DNA from 4 places in the Bradyrhizobium sp. CCBAU 51753 genome. Region 3 is predicted to be linked to each of the others. Evidence: predicted binding sites of a transcription regulator. Region 3 holds the regulator's gene; each other region holds the start of a gene.
The links. Region 3 encodes LexA, which represses DNA repair genes until DNA is damaged. Its sites were predicted from a motif close to TGTTCNNNNTGTGTTCNG; they were not measured.
Positions count from the first base shown of each region.

Region 1: the regulator LexA is predicted to act here: its motif matches at 2,985-3,002, upstream of ruvC (crossover junction endodeoxyribonuclease RuvC).
Region 2: the regulator LexA is predicted to act here: its motif matches at 2,591-2,608, upstream of XH93_RS22480 (single-stranded DNA-binding protein).
Region 4: the regulator LexA is predicted to act here: its motif matches at 1,782-1,799, upstream of XH93_RS00860 (YifB family Mg chelatase-like AAA ATPase).

Region 1 is NZ_CP030037.1:1,335,382-1,340,333, forward strand. Features, by position in the region: gene XH93_RS06055 (methyl-accepting chemotaxis protein) at 90-1,847, opposite strand; gene XH93_RS06060 (YebC/PmpR family DNA-binding transcriptional regulator) at 2,064-2,810, shown strand; gene ruvC (crossover junction endodeoxyribonuclease RuvC) at 3,034-3,561, shown strand; gene ruvA (Holliday junction branch migration protein RuvA) at 3,821-4,438, shown strand; gene ruvB (Holliday junction branch migration DNA helicase RuvB) at 4,435-4,952, shown strand, end outside.
Region 2 is NZ_CP030037.1:4,969,495-4,974,446, forward strand. Features, by position in the region: gene gyrA (DNA gyrase subunit A) at 1-1,065, opposite strand, end outside; gene XH93_RS22475 (DUF2306 domain-containing protein) at 1,278-1,676, opposite strand; gene XH93_RS22480 (single-stranded DNA-binding protein) at 1,937-2,422, opposite strand; gene XH93_RS22485 (outer membrane protein) at 2,857-3,612, shown strand; gene XH93_RS22490 (outer membrane protein) at 3,933-4,592, shown strand; gene uvrA (excinuclease ABC subunit UvrA) at 4,853-4,952, shown strand, end outside.
Region 3 is NZ_CP030037.1:4,630,256-4,635,207, forward strand. Features, by position in the region: gene XH93_RS20860 (ComEC/Rec2 family competence protein) at 1-301, shown strand, start outside; gene XH93_RS20865 (hypothetical protein) at 298-525, opposite strand; gene XH93_RS20870 (hypothetical protein) at 712-1,140, opposite strand; gene lexA (transcriptional repressor LexA) at 1,469-2,173, opposite strand; gene glp (gephyrin-like molybdotransferase Glp) at 2,381-3,592, opposite strand; gene XH93_RS20885 (HAD family phosphatase) at 3,605-4,243, opposite strand; gene XH93_RS20890 (helix-turn-helix transcriptional regulator) at 4,448-4,765, shown strand; gene XH93_RS20895 (MFS transporter) at 4,908-4,952, shown strand, end outside.
Region 4 is NZ_CP030037.1:183,102-188,053, reverse strand. Features, by position in the region: gene XH93_RS00865 (hypothetical protein) at 1-60, opposite strand, end outside; gene XH93_RS00860 (YifB family Mg chelatase-like AAA ATPase) at 181-1,731, opposite strand; tRNA gene XH93_RS00855 (tRNA-Thr) at 2,221-2,312, opposite strand; gene XH93_RS00850 (MBL fold metallo-hydrolase) at 2,689-3,660, opposite strand; gene gshB (glutathione synthase) at 3,924-4,871, opposite strand.

The DNA of each region.
Region 1 (4,952 bases), 3.3 Mb from region 3:
CGGATGCAGCGCAGCGAAATCCGGGACTATGCCTCCACGGATGAGAGCCCCGGATTACGCTTCGCTCCATCCGGGCTACGAGAATTCCATCAAAGCTTGTAGGCGCTGCGGAACCCGCCCCAGTGCCGGCCGCGGACGCGGATCGGCACGTCGATCTCGCGCATCATCACGGTATTGCCGCCGCCCATGTCGCGCGCGTAGGTCTGGACCAGATAGGCGCGCTGGTTGCGCGCCGCGGCTAGGCCAGCGGGATCGTTGAAGATGCGGCGGTTGCGGCAGTTGGCGGTGTTGTAGGCGACATCGCCCGGCCGCTGCGGCTGCGAATAGATCTGGTTGTGCACCGGCAGATAGCCGTTGTGGTCGACCGTTGCGCAGAACGCTATGCGCTTGTCCTTGGCGAGGAACGCTTCCAGCAGCGCCGGCAGCGCGCGATCCGCCCAATCCAGCATTTTGGTGCGGTACTGCACCGGATTGGTGCCGGGGATTTCGACATAGTCGGTGTCGAACAGGTCCGCGATCGTGATCGCGCCGCTCGACAGCCCGTTCTCGAACAGCTTAGTCAGCGCGTGACCGGCTTCCATCGCGCGGGTGATCAGCTCGGCGTTCTCCTCGCGGATCGCCCAGATCTTGTCCTCGACCTTTTCGCGCAGCGCCGGTGTCGTAGCCTCGAAGCGCGCACGCGCGCCGGCCTTGGTGCGCTCGCCGATCCTGATGCTGCAGGCGCCGATGTCCTGCAGCATCGCGCTCAGGCTCTCATTGGCCGGCAGGCTTTCCGCGTTCGGCCCGCCGATCAAAATGCCGTCCATCGCGATCTCGTAGACCGGTGCGGTGATGACGCCGCGCGCGGTCTTGATCTCGATCGGAAGATTGCAGGGCAGGCGCTCGTTCTGGCGCGGATCGCCGCGCTCGTTCTGCCGGAGCAGCACCGCGCAGCGCGCTTTCAGCTTCTGGGCGAAGGCGGTGACCGCCTTGCCGGCCTTGGCGACGCTGTCGCCATGGGTCTCGGCCTCGCGGGTTGCGCTGTCGATCTCGCCGGCACTGGTGCCGACCGAGACGATGAAGTGCGAGGCGGAGGCGGCGTTCTGCCCGATCGCGCCGGTGATCTGGTTCTGCTCGGCGACCGCACCGTTGACGTTCTCGAATACAGGGCGGATCGCCTCGATCGCCTGCGAGATGCGGTGCACGGCATCTGCGGACCCGGTGGCGTCCCTCTGCAGCGCCTCGATCTTCTTGGTGATCTCTTCAGTCGCGCTCTGGGTCTGCACCGCGAGCGCCTTGACCTCGGTCGCGACCACCGCAAAGCCCTTGCCGGCGGCGCCGGCGCGCGCCGCCTCGATGGTCGAGTTGAGCGCGAGCAGCGTGGTCTGCCGCGCGATCTGCGCGATCAGATTGACGACATTGCCGATCGCAGCTGACGATTCGCGCAGGCGGTCGACATTGGCGGTGGCCTCGCGCGCCGCGGCCGCGGCGTCGTCGGCGAGGCGGGAGGCGCTGCGCACCTGCGCCCCGATGTCCTCGGCGGAATGGGTGAAGCGGTCGGCGGCCTCCGAGAAGGTGGTCGCGGTGCTCTGCGCGTCGCTGCTGCGGCCCGTCAGGGCGTCGGTGCGGGCGCGGATGGTCGCGAGCGTCGCCGCCGTCGCATCGGCGCCGTCGGCCACCGAGCCCGCCGCGCGTTCGAGCTGGCGGATCATCGCGCCGAGCTCGAGTTCCAGCAGTTCCAGGATTTCCCGGGCCGAATCGATTTCGGCAGAGGCAGGGGCGTCAGGCGCGGCCGCGGCCAAAACCTTGGCCTCGGTGGCCGGCGCGACCGGCTCCGGCACCTGCTTTCGAAACAAACCGAACGCCATGAGGGGCTCTTGGGGGTTGCTCTTGGGAATTGGGGCGAGACGCGCGATCCTCGCATCCGGGCATGAAGTCATGGTTAACAGGTGCCTCATATTCCGGCATGCGGTAGGATGGTCCGGACGGAAAGCGTCCCGCCGATGCTTTGATTTTGGCGGGTCACGGGCCTATAAGGCCGCGTTTTCCACCCCGTTCAGACCTACGATTCCAAGAGACGACGCATGGCCGGCCATTCCCAATTCAAGAACATCATGCACCGCAAGGGCCGGCAGGATGCCCAGAAGTCGAAGCTTTTCGGCAAGCTGGCCCGCGAAATCACCGTCGCGGCCAAGCTCGGCACTCCTGACCCGGCGATGAATCCGCGGCTGCGCGCCGCCGTGGTTGCAGCCCGCGCGGAAAACATGCCGAAGGACAATATCGATCGCGCGATCAAGAAGGCCGCGGGCAATGAGGGCGAGAACTATGACGAGATCCGCTACGAGGGCTACGGCCCCGGCGGCGTCGCCGTCATCGTCGAGGCGCTGACCGACAACCGCAACCGCGCCGCCTCCGACATCCGCTCCTTCTTCACCAAATCGGGCGGCAATCTCGGCGAAACCGGCTCGGTCGCCTTCATGTTCGACCGCACTGGCATCATCGAATATGACAAGAGTGTTGCCTCCGACGACGCGATGCTGGACGCCGCGATCGAGGCCGGCGCCGACGACGTGGTCTCCAGCGAGGCCGGCCACGAGGTCTACGCCTCGCAGGACACCTTTCGCGAGGTGGCCAAGGCGCTGGAGGCGAAATTCGGCGAGCCGCGCAAGGCGGCGCTGACCTGGAAGCCGCAAAACACCGTCGCGGTCGACGACGAGACCGGCGAAAAGCTGCTGAAGCTGATGGATCTGCTCAACGAGCACGACGACGTGCAGAACGTGTTCGCCAATTTCGAGATCTCCGACGCGCTGGTCGCCAAGATGGGCGGCTAGGCGTCGCGTCCTCGCCCCACACTCCGCTGTCATCGCCCGGCGCGACCGGGCGATCCAGTATTCCAGAGACCGGCGTTTGATCGGTGAAGCCGCGGCGTACTGGATCCCCGCTTTCGCGGGGATGACGAGCAGGGCTGGATGACGAGCACCGATGACACGCGGGGCAGGGGATGACGCTCCGTTTGTGTTTCGTTCTCGCAGGCAGAGGCGGTATCACTACCCCATGACAGTCCAGCCGATTCGCTCCCCCGTCCGCATCATCGGTATCGATCCGGGCCTCCGCCGCACTGGCTGGGGCGTGATCGAGACCGAGGGCAACCGTCTGGTCTACGTCGCCTGCGGCTCGGTCGAGCCGCCGGACGACCTGCCGCTGGCGAGCCGCCTGCTGGCGATCCATGAAGGGCTCGCCGCCGCGCTCGGCGACTACCGGCCGGCGGAAGCCGCGGTGGAGCAGACTTTTGTCAACAAGGACGGCGTCGCCACCTTGAAGCTCGGGCAGGCCCGCGGCGTCGCCATGCTGGCGCCCGCAATGTTCGGCATCTCTGTCGCCGAATACGCGCCGAACCAGGTCAAGAAGACCGTGGTCGGCGCCGGCCATGCCGAGAAGAACCAGATCCAGGTGATGCTGAAGATCCTGTTGCCGAAAGCCGAGCCGCCCTCCGCCGACGCCGCCGACGCGCTCGCGGTCGCGATCACCCACGCCCATCACCGCCAAAGCACCGCGCTGCGGCTGAAGGTGGCGAGCTTATGAGGGAGCGATGTGAGGTGACCACGCTGGTTGGGCTCCCTCCCCCCTTGCGGGGGAGGGTTGGGGAGAGGGGTAAGCCGCGGGCGCTGACTGCTGATCTGCCACGACGTATCAATGACGATCACGCGGTTCGCGCAACACGTTCGGCCACTGAGCAAGCGGCACCCCTCTCCCTACCCCTCCCCCGCAAGGGGGGAGGGAACCCTGCCGCCGGTGCCCTCCTCACACGAGCCGAAGCGAGCATCGAGCTCGGAATGGCGCGATGATCGGCAAGCTCAAAGGCCTGATCGATTCCTACGGCGAGGATTACGTGATCCTCGACGTCGGCGGCGTCGGCTATCAGGTGCATTGCGCCGGCCGGACGCTGCAGGCGCTGCCGTCGCCGGGCGAGGCGGCGGTGCTGTCGATCGAGACCTATGTCCGTGAGGACCAGATCAAGCTGTTTGGTTTTCGCAGCGATCACGAGCGCGAATGGTTTCGGCTGCTGCAGACCGTGCAGGGCGTCGGCGCCAAGGTCGCGCTGGCGGTGCTCGGCACGCTGCCGCCGACCGACCTCGCCAATGCAATTGCGCTGCGCGACAAGGCGGCGGTGGCGCGCACGCCGGGCGTCGGACCCAAGGTCGCCGAGCGCATCGTCAGCGAGTTGAAGGACAAGGCGCCGGGCTTTGCCAATGTCGATCCTGCGGTGGTGCATCTGTCCGGCGCGCTCGACAACAATCGCGCGCCGCGTCCGGTCACGGATGCGATCTCCGCGCTGGTCAATCTCGGCTACGGCCAGCCGCAGGCGGCCGCCGCGATCGCCGCCGCCTCGCGCAGCGCCGGTGAGAAGGCGGAGACCGCGCACCTGATCCGGCTGGGCCTGAAGGAATTGTCGAAGTGAACACGCCCTCCCGCATCGTCACCCCCGAACGCCGCACCGATGATGTCGGCGACACGGCGCTGCGGCCGCAGTCGCTGACCGAGTTCGTCGGCCAGGCGCAGGCGCGCAAGAATCTGTCGATCTTCATCGAGGCGGCGAAGAAGCGCGGCGAGGCGCTGGACCATGTGCTGTTCGTCGGTCCGCCGGGGCTCGGCAAGACCACGCTGGCGCAGATCGTGGCGCGCGAGCTTGGTGTCGGCTTTCGTGCGACGTCAGGTCCTGTCATCGCCAAGGCCGGCGATCTTGCGGCGCTGCTGACCAATCTCGAAGAGCGCGACGTCCTCTTCATCGACGAGATCCATCGCCTCAGCCCGGCGGTCGAGGAGGTGCTCTATCCGGCGATGGAGGATTTTCAGCTCGACCTGATCATTGGCGAAGGCCCGGCGGCGCGCTCGGTGAAGATCGAGCTGGCAAAGTTCACGCTGGTCGGCGCGACGACGCGCGCGGGCCTCTTGACCAATCCGCTGCGCGACCG
Region 2 (4,952 bases), 340 kb from region 3:
ATTCATCGTCTGCGGACGGCCGGAATCCAGCGCCAGCATATTGGCCGGGAAACTCGTCTGCAGCGGCGTGAACCTGTAGAGCTGGTTCAGCACCACGTCCGGCACGGCGTCGCGCTTCAATTCGATCACGACGCGGTAGCCCTCGCGATCGGACTCGTCGCGCATCTCGCCGATGCCCTCGATCTTCTTCTCGCGCGCCAGTTCGCCGATGCGCTCGACCATCGAGGCCTTGTTCACCTGATACGGAATTTCGGTGATGATGATCGCCTCGCGACCGCCGCGGATGGTGTCGATCGTCACCTTGCCGCGCATCATGATCGAGCCGCGGCCGAGATGATAGGCCGAGCGGATGCCCTGGCGTCCGAGGATGACGCCGCCGGTCGGGAAATCCGGTCCCGGGATGATGTTGATGAGCTCGTCGATCGTAAGTGCCGGGTTGTCGATCAGCGCCACGCAGGCATCGACGACCTCGCCGAGATTGTGCGGCGGGATGTTGGTCGCCATGCCGACGGCGATGCCGCCGGCGCCGTTGACCAGCAGGTTCGGGAATCTCGCCGGCAGGACCGACGGCTCCTTCTCGGAATTGTCGTAGTTGGGCTGGAAATCGACAGTGTCCATGTCGATGTCGGCGAGCACGGCAAGCGCCGCCTTGGTCAGCCTCGCTTCGGTATATCGGTAGGCCGCGGGCGGATCGCCGTCGACCGAGCCGAAATTGCCCTGCCCGTCGATCAGCGGCACGCGCAGCGAGAAGTCCTGCGCCATGCGGACCATGGCGTCGTAAATCGACTGGTCGCCGTGCGGGTGATACTTACCGATCACGTCGCCGACCACGCGGGCGGACTTCACATACTTCTTGTCCGGCGTGTGTCCCTGCTCATGCATCGAGTAGAGGATGCGCCGGTGCACCGGCTTCAGTCCGTCGCGCGCATCGGGCAGCGCACGCGACACGATCACGCTCATCGCGTAATCGAGGTAGGACTTCTTCATCTCCTCGAGAATGGAAACGGGACGAATATCGGAGGGTCCCGGCTGCTCGCCGGGCTTGTCGTCTTCGCTATCGGACAAAGGGGAAATCCGCTCAGTTTTACTCGGGAATCATATAGCGTATCGGGGGCCCGAAAACCACCCCCACACGGCTTTGCTGCTCGGTTTTTCCGTCTGTTTTTTCATGCACTTACGGGGAAGCTCGCAAGTTCCCGAACGACGCGATTGAGGGCCGAATAGTGAATGGCGAACAGCGAACGGAAAAGCCCTCTTCGCTACCCCATTCGCTGCTCTCACGGCCCGAATACCGCCGCGTGCATGATGCGGCCCGGCATGAAGGTGAAGAGGCCGGCGATGACCAGCGCGCCGAAGAAGATGCCGATCATCGTGAACTTGTGCCGGCGGACATTATGCGTTCGCGCGGCTGCGACGCCGAGCACCAGCATCGCCAGCGAGAAGATCGACAGCAAATGGATCGGGCTCCACGGACCGACCAGCTTGATCTGGTGGATCCAGAACGAGCTGCCGGCCACCACCAGCATCAGGACTACCCAGATCCAGCCCAGCGTCCGGTGCGGCAGCGTCCCTTTGGGCGCGGCGAGCTGAATGGAGCCGAGCACAAAGGCGGCCATCGCGGCAAAGGCGTGGAGCGGGATCGCAGGCGCAGCGTCGAGCAACGGTGCGAGGCTCATGATGACAGCCCTCAGGCGCTTCGCGGCAACCACAGCGCATTGCCGGCGCCGATGTAAATATCATTTACATTTGGCTGTGTCAAAGTCTGGCGGAACCTTAGCCGGCCACCGGAAAATGGCTACACTATATCAGCAAGTTATGGAGTTATCCCACTTGTCCACATGAGCAAGCTCCCAGCGCGCATCAGGACACCCCTCCATGAAACGAATCTTCACGGAATGAGCGCCCTGATCGCGCTATCTGGAAATCCTGCCGCTGGTCAGAACGGGATGTCGTCGTCCATGTCGCTGTTGCGGCTGCCGGCGGCGACCGGGCGACGCGGCGCGGAGGAGACCGGACCGGCCGAGCCGAAATCGCTGCCGCCATCGTCGGAGAAGCTGCTGCCGCCTCCGCCGCGCCCATCCAGCATCGTGAGGTTGGAGTTGAAGCCCTGCAGCACGACCTCGGTCGAGTATTTCTCGACGCCGCTCTGGTCGGTCCATTTGCGGGTCTGCAGCTGGCCCTCGATGTACACCTTGGCGCCCTTCTTCAGGTACTGCTCGGCGACCTTGCAAAGGCCTTCGTTGAAGATCACGACGCGGTGCCACTCGGTCTTTTCCTTGCGCTCGCCGGTGCCCTTGTCGCGCCAGGTTTCCGAGGTGGCGATGGAGAGGTTCGCGATCGGACGACCGTCCTGCGTCCGCCGGATCTCCGGATCCTTGCCGAGATTGCCGACCAGAATCACCTTGTTCACGCTTCCCGCCATCGCTTCTTCTCCACTCAACCGGGCAGCCGGACATCGGCCGCCACTCTCAACCTTCGCCACTTACTGCAGGCGTCGCGAACGACCCTATACGCCGACACCGGCGCGCCGCCTTCGCCGTCACACGGTTATCAAGCCGTTATCCACCACATATAGCATCGCCGCCGGCATCGTTCCAGCTTTGTTCTGCAACCAGCCGTAGCAACGGAACTGCGGCCAATTCTGTCCCCGATCTGCGCTTCACCGCCCGAGGCCTTCTGAAAAATCCAAACAAAACAATAGCTTGGTTATTATGCACTTCTTGCGCGAGTGTGGCTTTTGGGAGACGGCTTTGGCGGTTGAATCAGGCTATAGCTGTGATCCATGACGCGGGCGCTCGCGTCTGAGATCGCGCTTCGGGACCACAGGAAGCCGATCACGAGCTGGGAGATTTGACGATGAAGAAATTTTTGCTCGGTACCGTCGCTCTGATTGCGTTCGCTGCGCCTGCCGCCGCCGCCGACCTCGCTGCCCGGCCCTACACCAAGGCGCCGCCGCCCGTCATCGCTCCGATCTACGACTGGACTGGCTTCTACATCGGCGTGAACGGCGGCTGGGGCTCGAGCCACAACTGCTGGGATCAAATCGTCGGCGGCGTGAATATCGGATCGGATGGTTGCCACGACGCGACCGGCGGCACCGCCGGTGGTCAGATTGGCTATCGCTGGCAGTCCGGCACCTGGGTGTTCGGCCTTGAAGCCCAGGGCAACTGGGCCGACTTCAAGGGCAGCAATAACGCAGCACTGTTCGCGCCCGGCGCCTTCACCAACCAGACCAAGATCGACGCCTTCGGCCTGTTCACCGGCCAGATCGGCTACGCCGTCAACAACGTGCTGCTCTACGTCAAGGGCGGTGCTGCTCTGACCGACAACCGCTATCGCACCTTCGCCAACGTGCCTGCCCCGGTCGTCGCGGGCCAGACCGACGAAACCCGTTGGGGTGGAGCCGTCGGCGCCGGCATCGAAGTCGGCTTCGCGCCGAACTGGACCGCCGGTGTCGAGTACAACCACTTCTTCATGGAAGACCACACCTACACTCTGAGGACTCCGGCTGGCGGCCTGCTGTTCAGCAACACCCGCATCAGTCAGGACGTCGACGTCGTCACCGTCCGCGTCAACTACAAGTGGGGCGGCCCGGTCATCGCCAAGTACTAAGTCAGGTACTGATCGCGCGATCGGATTTCAGACCATCGAAAAGGCCGGCCTTGTGCCGGCCTTTTTGTTTGCCCGCCGGCCAATGTCGCTTGCCGGCTTCGCGCCGACCTTTTGCTGTTCAGACGAAAAGCTGTGATCCGGCGCCGCCAAAACACCTTAGGTTGTGTGTTTCCGCCGCATTGTTGTTTTCCGGGCACACACATTCTGTGTCCGGCTGTGTAGAAGGATGACAACGTCAGGCAATCCTGCGTGATGTCCTTCACGGGGCATGAAGGGTCGACGATAGCGTCGACAAGACAATCGGGACTGGGAATTTGGAAATGAGGAATCTGTTGCTGGCTTCGGCCGGTTTGCTTGTACTGAGCGCATTTGCACCGGCCAGCGCCGCGGACATGGCGGCCCGTGCCCCCTACGTGAAGGCTCCGCCCCCTGCCGCCATCTACAACTGGACGGGCTTCTACATCGGCGGCTTCGGTGGCTACGCCAGCGAAAACTCCGGCAACCCGAAGATGGAAGGCGGCTTCGGCGGCGGCACCATCGGCTACAACTGGCAGGCCGGCAACTTCGTGTACGGCCTCGAGGCCGACGGCGCCTGGGCTGACGTCAATGCGTCGGTCAGCGGCTTCGGCGTCACCGTGAAGAGCAAGATCGAAGCGCTCGGCACCGTGCGCGGCCGCGTCGGCTTCGCCGTCGACCAGGTGCTGTTCTACGGCACCGGCGGCTACGCCTGGGTCGACAACAAGCTCAGCGTCACCGCGCTCGGCGTGACGGCTTCGCAGAGCAACTTCCACTCCGGCTGGACCGTCGGCGCGGGCATCGAGGCGTTCATCGCGCCGCAGTGGTCGATCAAGGGCGAGTACCTGTACCGCAGCCTGGACAGCGAGACCTATTTCGGCGTGCCCTCCGGAACGCTCGAACTGCACAGCGTCCAGTTCGGCGTGAACTATCACTTCGGCGGCCCGGTGGTCGCGAGATACTGAGCACTGAGCAACTCCTGATCGCACGATCGGGACCCGAAGGCCGGCCCTGGTGGCCGGCCTTTTTGCTTTGCCCGGAACCCCCGCTGCTGACGCCTGCTGCCATCAGGCGAACTATCCGTTGATGGAATCAACTCGGCACTGGAAATCTGCCGCCGTTCTTCCTACGTTCCAGTCCTCACACCACCATCGGCGCAGGGTCCCGGCATCACCGGTGGCGCGCGCCCAAAAGGCGCAACGTTCAGGCGCCCGGAACTGTCGCAATGGATGAAGTGCTCAAGGCGAAGCGCCAACAGACCGCGGGCTCCTCGTCGCGCGCCATCACGATCCGTGGCGCGCGCGAACACAATCTGAAGAACATCG
Region 3 (4,952 bases):
GGCGCTGGCCGACGATTGCGAGCGGGCCGCGGTGATCGTGACGGCGCGACAGGTCGCCCAGGGCTGCGCGGCGTCGGTGATCGATGCCGAGCGGCTGCGCCGGCACGGCGCGCTGGCGCTGCGCCGGATCGGCGACGGCTTTGCGATCGATGCGGTCAAGCCCGGCAGCATCGACCGGCCGTGGTCGCCGGCGGTTCCAGGCGATGCCGACAGCGAGACGACGCTGCGGCCGCCCGCCGGCGCAGCACGCCCCGCCGTCGATGCGACGCCGGCCGAGGCCGATCTGCAGGCCGATGATTAGTGGTGGTCGGAGGAGGGGGCGGTCGGCAGCTCGAACAGGCCGAGGTGGTATTCGTCGGCATCGGGGCCGGCGTCGGGCTTCTTGACCAGGGTGAAGACGGCTTCGGGAAACTGCTGCCAGACCTTGAGGTCATCGGCGGTCACGGTCAGCCAGCCGAACCGGAACATGTAGCGGCCCGGTTCCGTGACGCGTCCAGCTCGCTGCCATGTGACCTTGTCGACCACCGCGCACGTCCTCCGCGCGGGATGATGCGCCAAGGTGCCGTCCAGCGCAACCGAGCCGGCGTCCAGCGCAACCGAGCCGGCGTCCAGCGCAACCTCACTGATGCGCCCCGGAACGGAACTCCGGGGTCGCTCGAAATCGCTTTGGTCACCCGCCGCGGGACAGCTCATCCTGCGGCGACGATGCGCTCAACCCAAAAACAGCGATGCGAATGCGGAGGGCCGCCGCTCTGCGACCTTGGGCTTGTGCTCGACGGTCGGATGCAGCGCCGGCAGCTGCAGCACCGTGACGCGCTGGCCTTCGACGAGCTGGGTCACCAGCACATGGCTGCCGTCGGGGAATTCGACCGCGTCGTGATGGCGATCCGGCACGTCGGGCTCGACCTCGTTGAACACGCCGACCCGATAGCCGATCGTCTTGGTCCAGATCCACCGGCTGTCGTAGCGGACGTTCTCGACGAAGGCGAGCTCGGTGCCGGGCAGCATGCAGACCGCGACGTTGGGATCGTTCTCCGAGGCAAAACCGCGGGTCGACGTGCCGCGGAAAGTCGTGCTGATCAGCGTCTCTCCGACGACGGCGGGACGCGATTGCACCGCATGCAGGCTATAGTCACACATCGGAAGGCTCCTCTGTCGAGGTAGCGACCCGTGCCTCTCCTTGAGGCGCGGGCCTCTACCAGAGTGGACGATAGCGAACGAGTGTTTTCTCGTTTCGAGGCGATTGTACGACTGGTCACGGACGGCCTCAATCACAAACACGCTACAGCGCGTCGGCGGTATCTGGGCGCATCTGGTGCAAGTCACACGTCGCGCTATCCGCCAAGCAACGGTCCGATGCGTCGCTCCGTTCCTCGATCGGGATGACTTTTCTTCGAATCGTCATCCCGCCCGATAGTTTTGCTTGAGCATGATCTCCGCGCAGACGATCATCAAGTGCCGCCGGCGCCTAGTATTTCCTGTACAGGCCGATCAACTTGCCCTGGATGCGCACCCGGTTCGGCGGCAGGATGCGCACTTCATAGGCGGTGTTGGCCGGCTCGAGCGCGATCGATGCACCGCGGCGGCGGAAGCGCTTCAGAGTGGCTTCCTCCTCGTCGATCAGCGCCACCACGATGTCGCCGGTGTTGGCGGTGTCGTTGCGCTGGATCAGCGCCATGTCGCCGTCGAGGATGCCGGCGTCGACCATGGAGTCGCCACGCACCTCGAGCGCGTAGTGCTCGCCGGCGCCGAGCATGTCCGGCGGCACGCTGATGGTGTGGCTGCGGGTCTGCAGCGCCTCGATCGGCGTACCGGCCGCGATCCGGCCCATCACCGGCACGGCGACCGGACGGTTGCCGTCGTCCTCGGCGACCGGCGGCGTCGAGGAGCGCTTGCCGAGCGCGCCCTCGATCACGCTCGGGGTGAAGCCGCGGCGGCCATTGCCGCCGCCGGCGGCCAGTTCGGGCAGCTTGATCACCTCGATCGCGCGCGCCCGGTTCGGCAGGCGGCGGATGAAGCCGCGCTCCTCCAGCGCGGTGATGAGGCGGTGGATACCGGATTTCGAGCGCAGGTCGAGCGCATCCTTCATCTCGTCGAAGGAGGGCGGCACGCCGGCCTCTTTCAGACGTTCATTGATGAAACGCAGAAGTTCGTACTGTTTGCGCGTGAGCATCTCGAGTATTCCCCCGGTTGATAGCGTCGTTCGATTCCGAGACTTCGGAAGACCCGGAGCACGGCGCTCCGCGATGAACTCCCGATTGTAGACACCAGTACTCGAAACAAATCATGAACGGACACTATATGTTCGATATGTGTTCCGCAACCACTTAATTTCAGGTGAACGTGACAGGCAATCGGCGAAGTGGCGGCCGCGCGAGGCTCACTCCGGCATCGTGAGGATCTCGCATTCGGCACCGCTCGCGGCCGCGGGCGCGAACGGCGGACGAACGAGAAGTGCCTGCGCCGCAGCGAGATTCCCCAGCAGCGATGAGTCCTGCTTCATCACGGGCGTTGCGATCAGCGTGCCGTCCGCGCGCGCCTCGAGGCGGGCGCGCAAGTAATCCTCACGCTGGTCGTTGGCGGCGAGATCGCGGCCGAGCAATGCGCGCGCGCGGACGTGATGAATCACCTTGCGGCCGCTCAGTGCCCGAATCAGCGGCACCAGGAACAGGAAGGCGCAGACATAGGACGACACCGGATTGCCGGGCAGGCCGATCACCCGCATCGCGCCGAGCCGTCCGTGCATCATCGGCTTGCCGGGCCGCATCGCGATCCGCCAGAACGCCATGGTGACGCCCTCGGCCTCCAGCGACTGCTTGACCAGGTCGTGGTCGCCGACCGAGGCGCCGCCGGTGGTGATCAGGACGTCGGCGCCGGCATCGCGCGCTCGGCGGATGCCTGGGGTCGTTGCGGCCACGGTGTCGGCGGCGATCCCGAGATCGATCGTCTCGGCACCCTCGGCGCGGGCCAACGCCCGCAGCGCATAGCCGTTGGAATAGACGATCTGGCCGGGACCCGGCTTGGAACCCGGCATCACCAGCTCGTCGCCGGTTGCCAGCACCGCGACCCTGGGACGGCGGCGCACCGCGAGTTCCGGATAGTTCATGGCGGCGGCAAGCGAGAGCGCGCGGTCCGAGAGGCGGCTGCCGGCCGCAAGCAGCACGTCGCCTTCGCGGAAGTCGACACCGGGGGGACGGATATGCCGCCCGGTGACCGCCGTCTCGGTGATGGTGATGTGGTCGCCATCGGCCCTGGTGTCTTCCTGGATGATCACAGCGTCGGCGCCGTCGGGGATCACGCCGCCGGTAAAGATCCGCACCGCTTCGCCGGCGCTGACCGTGCGCTCGAACGGCCGGCCGGCGGCGACTTCGCCGATCACCTTCAGCCGCGCCGACAGGTCGGCCGCATCGGCCGCGCGCACCGCATAGCCGTCCATCGCCGACATCGCCTGCGGCGGCTGGGTGCGCAGCGCCGCGACGTCGCGCGCCAGCGTGCGGTGATAGGCGGCATCGAGGCCGACCATCTCCTCAGGCAGCGGCTCGGCGCCGTCGAGAATCGCGGACAGGGCATCGGCAACCGGCATCAAGGCCACGCGCGGACCTCCTCAGATTTTGCTCTCGATCCCAAGCGCGGACAGCGCCCTTGCCACGTCATCCGTCGATGTCACGTGGACGGCATGAAGGCCGCGCGCCCGCGCGCCCTCGATATTGGCCGCCGTATCGTCGAAGAACAGGATCCGCGACGCCGGCACGCCGATGGCTTTTACCACATGATCATAGGCCGCGGCGTCGGGTTTGCGCAGCCCGATCGCCGAGGACAGGAACACGGCGCGGAAATGGCTGAGCACATCGGCATAGGCGACCGAGAAATGCGCGACATGGGCCGGGTTGGTGTTGGAGAAGGCGTACAACGGCATCCGCTTGGCGGCGCCGGCGAGCAGCGGCGCGATGCCCGGCATCTCGCCGGTGAAGATCGCGTTCCAGCCCTCGAGGAACTGGGCGTCGGTGAGGCCGACGCCGAGGGTGTCGCGCAAATTGGCGAAGAACGCGGCGTCGTCGATCCGGCCGACCTCGTGATGCTTGAAGCTGTCGTCGACGATGAAGCGGCCGGCGAGGTCGGCGGGCGCGCAGCCGGCGTGGCCGGCCCAGCACGCCATCACCTTGTCGAAGCTGATGTCGAGCACGACGCGGCCGATATCGAACAGCAGCACGTCGACGGAATTGGGGGAGAGATCTGAGGTCATTGCGCCGACGGTGTACGAAAATTGCGGGCAGGCGGCAATGGATTCGATCGGCTGCGGGAGCGGGGAGGCCATCGCACGGCTCACATGCTTGCGAGCGGGATGCGTGTGAGTGAGCCCATGCTCGCTGTCGTTCCTAACACCCGTATTTCGAACATTCTAGAAATATCGATTGACGCGGCGTCGACGGCAAAGCATGGTCGCGTCATGAAGATCGATGACGCCGCAGCACGCCTGGAGGCCCTCGGCAATCCGACCAGGCTCAGGATCTACCGGGCGCTGGTCCGCGCCGGACATGCCGGCATGCCGGTCGGGCGTTTGCAGGACCGGCTCAGGATTCCGGCGTCGACGCTGTCGCACCACGTCAAGGCGCTGGTCTCCGTGGGGCTGATCTCGCAGGTGCGCGAGGGCACCACGCTGATCTGTCACGCCCAGTACGACACAATGCAGGGCCTGGTGAATTTTCTGGCTGCCGAGTGCTGCGCCGACGAAACGGAATGCAAGGAAGCCAAGACGGCCGCCTGATCTTTTAGCGCTTTCTTCAATGATTCCAGAAGGACAGAAAAATGAGCGTAACCACGGTCGGCCGGCTGCGGGTGTTCCTAGTCCCGGCGGCAGGATGAGGACACGCCCTTTCGCACTCGAACATCGTTCGCTGATAGCGGCGATGTGCCTCGGACAGATCGGCAATCTGCTTCCGCATGTCGCGCTG
Region 4 (4,952 bases), 4.4 Mb from region 3:
GGCAAACACCGCGGCCGCGGCGAGGGGAAGCACCGAGGCCAGAACCTTGAAACGCAACATGACACCACTCGCTCGACCCAAGCGTCCCGCCGATCGCGGTCGCTTATGGTTTGCGGAGCGTAAATAAGAGTGGTTACCGTCGCGTTGACGCGACGCGAATCCGCACGAAAACGGGACGGATCACGCCGCGCGCCTGAGATCGTCGGCCAATGCACGATAGGACAGCGCCTCGGCAAGGTGCAGCCGGCCGATCGTTTCGGCGCCGTCGAGATCGGCCAGCGTGCGCGCCACCCGCAGCACGCGGTGATAGCCGCGCGCGGTGAGGCGCATGTTGTCGGCGGCCTCGCGCAGCAGCTTTTGCCCGTGCGCATCCGGCTGCGCGATGGTCTCGAGCAGCGCGCTCGGGCATTCCGCATTGGTGCGGATCTGCGGCAGGCCGGCGGCGGCATAGCGCGCGAGCTGGACGTCGCGCGCCGCCGCGACGCGGGCGGCGACCTCGGCCGATCCTTCCGCCGGCGGCGGCAGGATCAGATCCGCGGCGGTCACCGCGGGCACTTCGATCCGCAGATCGATGCGATCCATCAGCGGGCCGGAGATCCGCATCTGATAGTCGGCGGTGCAGCGGTCGAGCCTGCCGCGCTTGCAGGAATAGCCGGGCTCATAGGCGTGGCCGCAGCGGCACGGATTCATCGCCGCGACCAGCATGAAGCGCGCCGGATAGGTGACGCGGTGGTTGGCGCGACTCACCGCGACCTCGCCGTTCTCCAGCGGCTGACGCAGCGAGTCCAGCACGCGCGGATCGAACTCCGGCAACTCGTCGAGGAACAGCACGCCCTGATGCGCGAGCGAGATCTCGCCGGGCTTGGCCCGCGTGCCGCCGCCGGTCAGCGCCGCCATGCTGGCGGAATGATGCGGGCTGCGGAACGGCCGCCGCGCGGTCAGCGCGCCGTCGCGGATCTCGCCGGCGACGGACGCGATCATCGAGACTTCGAGCAGTTCAGACGGCGACAGCGGCGGCAGGATCGAGGGCAGCCGCGCCGCCAGCATCGATTTGCCGGCGCCGGGCGAGCCGATCATCAAGAGATGATGTCCGCCGGCCGCCGCGATCTCGAGCGCGCGCTTTGCGCTTTCCTGGCCCTTGATGTCGCGCAGGTCCAAAAGCGCTTCCTCGCGCGCTTCGTTTTGTTCTTGCACCCTCGGCTGGGGGCGCGACAGCACCTGGGTGCCCTTGAAGTGGTTGGCGATCTGGATCAGCGAGTTCGCCGCGATGATCTGGATGTCCGGGCTCGCCCACGCCGCCTCCGAGCCGCAGGCTGCCGGGCAGATCAGCCCCTCGTCGCGCGAATTGGCGCCGATCGCGGCCGGCAGTACGCCGGCGACCGGCGCGATCGAGCCGTCGAGCCCGAGCTCGCCGAGCACGGTGAAGCCGCCCAGGGCATCCGGCGGGATCGCCCCGATCGCCGCCATCAGGCCGAGCGCGATCGGCAGGTCGTAATGACTGCCTTCCTTGGGCAGGTCGGCGGGCGCGAGGTTGACGGTGATACGGCGGGCCGGCAGCGCGAGGCCGGAGGCGATCAGCGCCGAACGCACCCGCTCGCGCGCCTCCGACACCGCCTTGTCGGGCAGGCCGACGATCGCAAACGCCGGCAGGCCGGGCGCGACCTGCACCTGCACGTCGACCGCGCGGGCCTCGATCCCCTCGAACGCGACGGTGGAAACCCGCTGAACCATGCTGCCCCATTCTTCCGCCACCCAAGGTAGCGGAAAGGGGCGCTCAGCGCAAGAACATTACAGGAACATATGCAAAGCTTGCTTTGACCTTGTTGAAACGATCGAAGCCTTTGAGGCTAAGGCCGGGTAACTTGGACGGCGCCACTTCCCGGTAAGGGGGGCGCCATGCTCAGCGTTCCCTGAGCGATTAGCATTTTGCAATGATCGAATAGCGCGATCGCCGCCGCTTGCGGTCGTGTGTTTCCGTAGAGTCCCGTCTCGATCAAGCGATCCAAATACCAAACCGACTGCGGATTTAGGGAGAGGCTCACTTCCTCTGTCTTGAGCGGATTCGACCCTTTTGCCATCACATACTCCGGATTATTCCCCGGAATAATGGCACAAAAATACTTGTTCGCGAGGGCAATTTGTGAGACTATCGACTCCTCGGACAGACTTTGCTTGAATAAAAAAGGCCCCATCTTGCGATGGAGCCTTTCTTACCGAAGTTGGCGGAGACGGGTGGACTCGAACCACCGACCTCCGGATTACGAATCCAGTGCTCTCTAGGCTTGTCAGGGCTCCAGCTGAGCTACGTCTCCTAACTTCGATCTAGACGCCCCGTCCGTAAGGTCGGGGCGTTTTAGTTTGGGGAATCATGGGCCGAACACCTCTGGAAGCGTAAGGTCACACCCATCCGCCCGTCAAGGACTAGTACGAGTTACTGAATCAAACACTAAATATGGTGGAAAGAGGGGATAACAGGGGCGGGTACCTTCACCCGTCCTGCCTCTAAGTATCGGTGAGTCTTGAGAGATTCCCAAGTCAAAAAATCGGCCGGCGGCCGACAGTTCACCTACATCAAGCCGGTCTAGTAAAATTTCCACGCCACATTTTAGAACTGACCAGTGCCTGCCAAGCGCAAGAACATTACAGGAACATTCGGAGGCGACGTACGCCGCCCCCGAACGACCGCCGTCAGAGCAGCATCTGCATCGGCTCGGGATAGTAGTGAAAGCCCTCGCCGGCCTTGGCGACGTGGCCGTAGCCCGGCCAGGCGAAGTGATAGGACATCACCGCGATCTTGTTCGCCGCCAGCATCTCCAAGAGCTTCACCCGCGACGCCGCCGCCTGCTTCGGATCGGTGTCGTAGGAGAATTCCATCCGCGGACGCTCGAGCAAGAGCACCGCGTGATGCGAGAGGTCGCCGAGGAAGGCGAAAGATTTGCCGGCCGAGGTCACCATGAAGATGGTATGGCCGACGGTATGGCCGGGCGCCGCGATCGCCTGCACGCCGGGCAGGAATTCCTGGCCGTCCTTGATGAACACCAGGCGGTCCTTCACCGGCAGCAGGTTCTTGCGGGCATGCACGATGAAATCCTTCAGCGGGCTGCCCATCTTGCCTTCGTCGGTCCAGAACTCGTAATCGCTCTGGGTGATGTAGTACTGCGCGTTCGGGAACAGCGGTTTGTCATTGGCGTCGACGATGCCGCCGATGTGGTCGATATGGGCGTGCGACAGCACCACCGCGTCGATGTCTCCGGGCTTGATGCCGGCTTCCATCATGCTCTTCTGCTGCCGGCCGGTGGTCGGGCCGAACGCCTGCGAGGTGCCCATGCCGGTGTCGAACAGGATCAGCTTGTCGCCGGTGTTGACGATCGGCGAGTTCTGCTCGAGCACGACATTGTCCGGATTGAGGAAGTTGTCGGCCAGCATCTTCTTCACTTCTTCCTTCGGCACGCCGGTGAAGGTGCCGGAGGGATCGCCGAGCGGCAGCGGGCCGTCGGAGACCACGGTGACTTCGGCCTCGCCCAGAACGAAACGGTGCCAGTAGGGCGTCTGCGTGCCCTGCTTCGGCGCGCGCGCCATCGCGGTGCCGCCGAGCAAGGTGCTGGCGCCGAGACCGGCGCCGAGCGCGAGCAAGGATCGTCGTGAGACATTGAGCGTCATACGTCTTCCTCCATAGTCTTTTTGAGATTGTTCGCGTTGTTGCCCGCTCTGGCCCGCTGCTTGACCTGATGCAGGCAAGGCGATGCTGCGCTCGCCCGCGCAAGCTGGCAAGTGGTCTCATAAGGTCGAGCTTGGAAGCCGTCATCTCGTGCGAATGATTCGCAGGAGATACCGTGCACGCTGCTTAAATCAGGTGCACGCTACTTTGCATGGGGTTGTTTTGTCGCTTTTGTTGCAAGTCTGCGCGCGCGGCGAGCGCGCGATCAGGGCTTGGCGCGCTTCGCCTCGATCGCATCCCAGATCTTCGCGGCGACGTCGGGGCCGTTGAGCCGCTGGATGGCGCGGATGCCGGTCGGTGATGTCACGTTGATCTCGGTGAGGTTGCCGTCGATCACGTCGAGGCCGACGAACATCAGGCCGCGCTCGCGGAGCGCAGGCCCGACGGTGGCGCAGATTTCGCGCTCGCGGTCCGAGAGCTCGGTCGCCGCGGCCGCGCCGCCGCGCACCATGTTGGAGCGCAGATCGTCTGCAGCCGGCACGCGGTTGACCGCACCGGCGAATTCACCGTCGACCAGGATGATGCGCTTGTCGCCATGCTTCACCTCGGGGAGGAAGCGCTGGATCACCCAGGGCTCCTTGAAGGTCACCGAGAACATGTCGAACAGCGAGCCAAAATTCATGTCCTGCGGCATCACGCGAAACACCGCGGCGCCGCCATGGCCGTGCAGCGGTTTCATGACGACGGCGCCGTGCTGGTCGCGGAAGGCGTTGATCTCGTCGAGCTCGCGCGAGATCAGGGTCGGCGGCATCAGCTGCGGAAAGTTCATCACGAACAGTTTTTCCGGCGCGTTGCGCACGCTGGCTGGATCGTTGACCACCAGCGTCTTCGGATGGATGCGCCCCAGGAAATGCGTCGAGGTGATGTAGGCGAGGTCGAACGGCGGGTCCTGGCGCAGCAGCACGACGTCGTAGCCGTTGAGCGCCTCGCGCTTGGCTTCGCCGAGCGTGAAGTGGTTGCCGACCTCGTCGCGCACGGTGAGCGGCTGCACCGGCGCCACCAGCTCCTCGCCGCGCAGCGACAGCTTGTCCGGCGTGTAATAGGAAATGCCGTGGCCGCGCTTCTGCGCCTCCAGCAGCAGCGCGAAGGTGGAATCGCCGCGGATGTTGATGCGCGCGATGGGGTCCATCTGGACGGCGACTTTCAATTTCATGGGGCGTGTCCGCGGGTCTGGAGGGCTTGTTTGAGCATGATCATTTTCGGAAAACCGGTTCCCACTTTTCCGGATCATGCC